DNA from 3 places in the Cutibacterium sp. KB22876 genome. Region 2 is predicted to be linked to each of the others. Evidence: predicted binding sites of a transcription regulator. Region 2 holds the regulator's gene; each other region holds the start of a gene.
The links. Region 2 encodes HrcA, which represses chaperone genes, less so after heat shock. Its sites were predicted from a motif close to TTGGCACTCGNNNNNNNCGAGTGCCAA; they were not measured.
Positions count from the first base shown of each region.

Region 1: the regulator HrcA is predicted to act here: its motif matches at 1,174-1,200, upstream of groES (co-chaperone GroES).
Region 3: the regulator HrcA is predicted to act here: its motif matches at 1,283-1,309, upstream of groL (chaperonin GroEL).

Region 1 covers NZ_AP040858.1:2,599,743-2,602,012, reverse strand. The annotation lists gene AC6I1W_RS11810 (LppM family (lipo)protein) at 1-81, shown strand, start outside; gene AC6I1W_RS11805 (LppM family (lipo)protein) at 184-1,146, shown strand; gene groES (co-chaperone GroES) at 1,353-1,649, shown strand; gene groL (chaperonin GroEL) at 1,661-2,270, shown strand, end outside.
Region 2 covers NZ_AP040858.1:1,608,289-1,610,558, forward strand. The annotation lists gene AC6I1W_RS07275 (MBL fold metallo-hydrolase) at 1-250, opposite strand, end outside; gene hrcA (heat-inducible transcriptional repressor HrcA) at 394-1,413, shown strand; gene dnaJ (molecular chaperone DnaJ) at 1,417-2,270, shown strand, end outside.
Region 3 covers NZ_AP040858.1:1,120,338-1,122,607, reverse strand. The annotation lists gene groL (chaperonin GroEL) at 1-1,114, opposite strand, end outside; gene AC6I1W_RS05120 (DUF3263 domain-containing protein) at 1,450-1,734, shown strand; gene manA (mannose-6-phosphate isomerase, class I) at 1,783-2,270, shown strand, end outside.

The DNA of each region.
Region 1 (2,270 bases), 990 kb from region 2:
GTGGACAAGAGGAAGGCTGCCCAGGGAGGCCGTCGGCCACCCCATGCTCCTGGCGTTGAGCCTGGCCCAAACGCACACTGACCGCGAGCTCGTACGAGGCCTGGAACCATATGGCTTCCAGGGCTCCGTTTCATTGGTTTGCACATGTGGGCCTACCGTCAGGCCCCATGCCTGTGATTCCATGTGGGCATGCTGAGTGTTTCGCGCCATATGAGACGCTGTCTGGTCTTGCTTCTTGCACCCCTGTTGCTGCTCGCCGGGTGCGTCAAATTCGACACGGCAATGGAGATCAAGGACGAGGATCACATTCACGTCAAGGCCACGGTTGGTATCTCCAAGTCGATGGCCGACATGTCGGGGGAGGATCTCACCTCCCAGTTCTCCAACTGCAGTGACGTCAAGGGCATGGGCGGCGGGGCCTCGAGCGCGAAGGGTGAAAAGTTCGAGGATGATCAGTACATCGGTTGCACCTATTCGGGCGACATCACGGCAGCCGAGTACAACAAGAAGGATGACGGCAGCAAGATCACCTTCGACAAAGACAAGGTGACCTTCAAGATGAATGCGGGTTATTTCAATGACGCAGGTGGTTCCACCGAGTCCCTCGATGCGAGCATGCTCAGCGACTTCAAGGTCTCCATCATCTTCCCCGGCAAGGTGTTGAGCCACTCGGGATCGAGCAAGGTCGACGGGAACACCGTCACCTGGACCGATCCCAAGGACGTGTTCTCGAGCGAGGGGCTCAGCGCCACTGGTGAGCGCAACGATGGTGTGCCGGCGTGGGTCTGGATCGTCGTCGCGGTGGCGGCCTTGGCGATCATCGGGATCGTCGTGGCTGTCGTGCTCAAGAAGAAGGGTCCGAAGGCGAGCGAGCCGGAGAACGGTGATGCCCCGTGGGCGATGCAGTATCCGGGGCAGCCGCAGGGGCAACAGCCTCAGCAGTGGAACAGCCAGACCCCGCAGTGGGGCAGTCAACCCGACCGGGGCAATCCTCAGGCACAACAGTCGCCCTACCAGAACCCGAGCCAGAGTCAGCTAGGTCAGCCATGGGGACATGTCCCGGGGAATGTGACCGGGGCTCCTCAGCCTGATCAGCAGCCGCTCTCAAACCCTGATGACTTCTGGAAGAACCACGGATCCAACTGATTGGTGCCGATATTTGGAAGGCCGTTTCTGGCACTCCCGTTGCCTGAGTGCCAACCACGGGTGTACTTTCGTGGTTGGCACTCTCGTGGTGAGTGTGCCAACGGACCTGAAGCACCCGCGACGCCGATGGTTCGTCGCGCTCGGGGCTCGCAACCCCTGGCGAGAGACAATGACACAATCCGTCTTCAGTAGAAAGGGGTCTTGACGTGGCAACCACGATCAAGCCGCTCGAGGACCGCGTCCTCGTCCAGCCTCTCGAGGCCGAGCAGACCACCGCTTCCGGACTCGTCATCCCGGACACCGCCAAGGAGAAGCCCCAGGAGGGCAAGGTCATCTCCGCTGGCCCCGGTCGCGTCGACGACAAGGGCACCCGCGTTCCCATGGATGTCAAGGAGGGTGACGTCGTCATCTTCTCCAAGTACGGCGGCACCGACGTCAAGTACGATGGCCAGGAGTACCTGCTCCTCAACGCTCGCGACATCCTCGCCGTCGTCGAGAAGTGAGGCGCTGATACATGGCAGCCAAGCAGCTTCAGTTCGACGAGGAGGCCCGTCGCTCCCTCGAGCGCGGCGTCGACACCCTCGCTAACACCGTCAAGGTGACCCTCGGCCCCAAGGGGCGCTACGTCGTTCTCGACAAGAAGTGGGGAGCCCCGACCATCACCAACGACGGCGTGACCGTCGCCAAGGAGGTCGATCTCACCGATCCTTACGAGAACCTCGGCGCCCAGCTCGCCAAGGAGGTCGCCACCAAGACCAACGACGTGGCCGGTGATGGAACCACCACCGCCACCGTGCTCGCCCAGGCCCTCGTTCACGAGGGACTGCGCGCCGTGGCCTCCGGGGGCAACCCGGTCGGTCTCAAGCACGGTATCGAGAAGGCCGTCGACGCCGTCGTGGAGGAGCTTCGCTCTATCTCGCGCGCCATCGACACCACCTCGGACATGGCCAGTGTCGCCACTATCTCCAGCCGTGACGAGAAGATCGGTGAGCTCATCGCCGAGGCTTTCGACAAGGTTGGCAAGGACGGCGTCATCACCGTCGACGAGTCCCAGACCTTCGGCACCGAGCTCGACTTCACCGAGGGCATGCAGTTCGACAAGGGCTACCTGTCGCCCTACATGG
Region 2 (2,270 bases):
TCCCAGGGAGTCCGCCGCTGTGGTCATAATGATGGTGGGTGACGACGACCCGATCAACCGGACGACCTAGCATGCATGCCGCCGACATCGCCAGGGCGTGTCCCTGTTCAGGAGCCGAGCCGGTGTCGATGAGGAGGACATGATCGTCACCGGCGACCAGTCCGCAGGTGACGGCTTCCGGTTTGATGACGGTCGTCCATACCCGGGCAGTGAGAGCGGACCACCGGGGAGTCTCGGGATTCGTCGACATGATCACCAGTGTGGCACGTCCCGAGGCGTGCGCTGCCAGCGAGAGAGGCAGAAGGACGTCAGGTGAACGCGATAAGGTGGCACTCGGCACCTGAGAGTGCCAAAGTGGGACTTGTACCCGATGGGATCGCGTGAGGAGGGATTGTGCTCGACGACCGCAAGCTCGACGTGCTCAAGGCCATCGTCACCGATTACGTCTCCAGTAAGGAGCCGGTGGGTTCCAAGGCGTTGGTGGAACGCCACGGGCTTCGGGTGTCCCCGGCAACCGTTCGCAATGACATGGCCGTCCTGGAGGAGGAGGGGTACGTCACCCACCCCCACACCAGCGCCGGTCGTATCCCGACGGACAAGGGGTATCGCCTCTTCGTCGACCGGATCGCCACCCTCAAACCGCTGTCCGGGCCAGAGCGCCGGGCCATCCAGGCCTTCATGACCGGAGCCGTCGACCTCGATGACATCGTGCGTCGCACGGTGCGACTGCTCGCCCAGATCACTCACCAGGTCGCCATCATGCAGTATCCGGTGGCGACGACGGCGACGATCCGTCACCTCGAGTTGGTGAGCCTGTCGACCGACCGCATCCTCATCGTCCTCATCATGTCCTCGGGGTCGGTGGAGCAGCGGATCGTGGAGCTTCCCGGTCACGACGAGCAGAATCTTGTCGCCCTTCGTACCCGGCTCAACCAGGCCCTCGTCGGTCTGACGGTGGCAGAGGCCGTCGACTCCCTCAATCGGCTTCTTGACGAACTCGGGCCGGCTGAGGGGCCGCGCGCGACCTCCGTCGTCGCGACGGTCCTGGAGATCCTCGCCGTCGACCCATCTGCCCGCGTGGTGGTCGCCGGGGTTCCTAATCTCACCGCATTCGGTGCACAGTGGGAGACGACGGTGCGTCCGGTCTTGGAGGCTCTCGAGGAGCAGGTCGTCCTGATGCGACTGCTCGGCGAGGCCACCGCTGGAGAAGCCGGTGAGGTCACGGTGCGTATTGGTGCCGAGAACACTGACGTGCCCTTCCAGTCCACCTCACTGGTGGCAAGCACATACGGATCCGACGATACCCTGTCGAGCCTCGGCGTGGTCGGACCCACCCGAATGGACTACCCCTCAACCATGGCAGCCGTGCGAGCCGTGGCCCGTTATGTGGGCCGGTTCCTGGCAGAAGGATGATCCTTGAGCAACGACTACTACGAGATTCTCGGTGTTTCCCACGATGCGAGCGCCGACGAGATCAAGAAGGCTTATCGCCGCAAGGCCATGAAACTCCACCCCGATGTGGCCGGACCGGGATCCGAGGACGAGTTCAAGAAGGTCCAGGAGGCCTATGAGGTGCTCCAGGATCCGCAGAAACGCGCCGTCTTCGACCGTGGTGGCGACCCGAATGCCCGCATGGGCGGATTCGGGGAGGGAGGATTCAGCAGCGCTGGATTCGACTTCACCAACCTCGTTGACGCCATGTTCGGTGGTGGAACCTCCTTCGGTGGTGGCGGACGTGGGCCACGCTCACGGACCCGGCGAGGTCAGGACGCCCTGGTGCGGATGCGCCTGAGCCTGGCCGAGGCGGTGTTCGGCGTCACCAAGCCGCTGGAGGTCGACACCGCAGTTGTGTGTCCCAAGTGTCAGGGCAAGGGGGCCGAGTCCGGCTCCGAGCCCGTCACCTGCAACACCTGTCAGGGACGTGGTGAGGTCATCACGGTGCAGCGTTCCTTCCTGGGCGACATTCGCACCAGCCAGCCCTGCCCGACCTGCCGTGGTTACGGCACGGTCATCCCGGATCCGTGTCAGGAGTGCTCCGGTGAGGGACGAGTGCGCACCACCCGCACCATCAACGTCAAGATTCCTGCCGGTGTTGCCGACGGCAACCGGATCCACCTGGATTCACAGGGAGAGGTGGGGCCCGGTGGTGGCCCAGCAGGTGACCTGTACATCGAGATGACGATCAGCCCGCACGAGGTCTTCACCCGCGAGGGTGACAACCTCGAGATGGTCGTCACGATCCCGATGACGGCGGCTGCGCTGGGAACCAA
Region 3 (2,270 bases), 490 kb from region 2:
CGGCGAGCTTGGCGAGGCGCTCCTGCAACTTCTCGCGGTCGTAGTCGGAGTCGGAGTTCTCGATCTCCTTGCGGATCTGGGCAACGCGTCCAGCGATCTGCTCGGAGTCGCCGGCACCGTCAACGATGGTGGCCTCGTCCTTGGTGACGACAACCTGGCGAGCGTGGCCCAGCAGGTCGAGGGTGACGGCGTCGAGGGACAGGCCGACCTCCTCGGAGATGACCTGACCACCGGTGAGGATGGCGATGTCGTTGAGCATGGCCTTGCGACGGTCGCCGAAGCCCGGGGCCTTGACGGCGACAGACTTGAAGGTGCCGCGGATCTTGTTGACGATGAGGCCAGCCAAGGCCTCTCCCTCAACATCCTCGGCGATGACAAAGAGCGGCTTGCCGGACTGCATGACCTTCTCGAGGATCGGCAGGAGATCCTTCAGCGAGGAGATCTTGGAGTTGACGATGAGGATGTAGGGGTCCTCGAGGACAGCCTCCATGCGCTCGGTGTCGGTGACGAAATAGGGCGAGATGTAGCCCTTGTCGAAGCGCATGCCCTCGGTGAGCTCGAGCTCCAGGCCGAAGGTGTTGGACTCCTCGACGGTGATGACGCCTTCCTTGCCGACCTTGTCCATGGCCTCGGCGATGATCTCACCGACAGTGGTGTCGGCAGCCGAGATGGAGGCGGTGGAGGCGATCTGGTCCTTGGTCTCGATGTCGATGGCCATCTCGGACAGACGAGCACTGATGGCCTCGACGGCGGTCTCGATGCCCTTCTTCAGGCCCATCGGGTTGGCGCCGGCGGTAACATTGCGCAGGCCCTCACGGACCATGGCCTGGGCGAGAACGGTGGCGGTGGTGGTGCCGTCGCCAGCGACGTCGTCGGTCTTCTTGGCGACCTCCTTGACGAGCTCAGCGCCGATCTTCTCGTACGGATCGTCGAGCTCGATCTCCTTGGCGATGGAGACACCGTCGTTGGTGATGGTGGGGGCGCCCCACGACTTCTCGAGAACGACGTTGCGACCCTTGGGGCCGAGGGTGACCTTGACCGCGTCGGCGAGGGTGTTCATACCCGCCTCGAGCCCGCGGCGGGCCTCAATGTTGAATTCGATGAGCTTTGCCATGTTTGGGGAATTCCTCCGCTCCGGTGGGCCTGGCAGCCCGTGGACGTCAGATGGTGTGGCGGGAGCGACCCCGCGTTGTATTTCCCCGTGATGCCCGCGACGGACGATCTGGTGATCTCATCACCGGGATGACCACCCTCGTCGGCACTCGCAACACCGATTCGGGCAGTAGCACTCTCGCTTGCCGAGTGCCAATGACATGTTTAGCACTCGCACCCAGTGAGTGCAAAGAGTTGATGAGCGGAAAGTGACTGATTGTGCTGCCGACGATGGCGTCAGGCAGATTGCGTCGCGTCACCGGGTGGTGATTGTGATGCGCGCCCTAGACTGGCCTTGTGTCAGATTCTCCCGCCCCCGAAACCGCGACGTCCAGCGATCTCAGTGCATCGGACCGCGCGATTCTGGATCTCGAGGAGTCCTGGCAGACCGGGAACCCGGGTGTTGACAAGGAGACCGTCATCCGCGAGAGGCTCAACATGTCGTCCCCCCGCTACCACTTACGACTCAACGAGCTGATCGACGATGAGTCGGCCGCGCGATATGCGCCCGCCCTTGTCGGGAGGCTGCAACGAGTCCGCAGTCAAAAGCGCAAGGCCCGCAGCGCGCAGCTGCTCGGATGACACACGCGGCGTTGTCAACGATGCGACGCCATTGACGAGAGGCACACTATGAAACGCCTGACCGGTACGGTCCGGACGTACTCCTGGGGCTCCTATGACGCGATCCCTGATATCTTGGGAAGGGAAGCCGACGGCCAGCCCTGGGCCGAGTACTGGCTCGGGGCCCACGAAACCTCGCCATCGACCCTTGACGGTGCTCCCCTCACCGAATACCTCGACGCGCACCCCGAGGAGCTGGGTGAGCGCAGCCGTGATGCCTTCGGATCCAGGCTACCTTTCCTGCTCAAGATCCTCTCGGCTCGCCGCCCACTGAGCCTCCAGGCCCACCCTGACGCCCGTATGGCGCGAAATGGATTCGTACGCGAGAACCAGGCTGGCGTTGACGTCACCGATTCCCAGCGCACCTTCGTCGATGACTGGCCCAAGCCAGAAATCCTCGTCGCCATGAGCGACTTCGAGGGACTGTGCGGGTTCCGGGATCCGCATGAGACCCGTCAACTCTTCGACGGGCTGGACATTCGTATTCCGGTGGATCC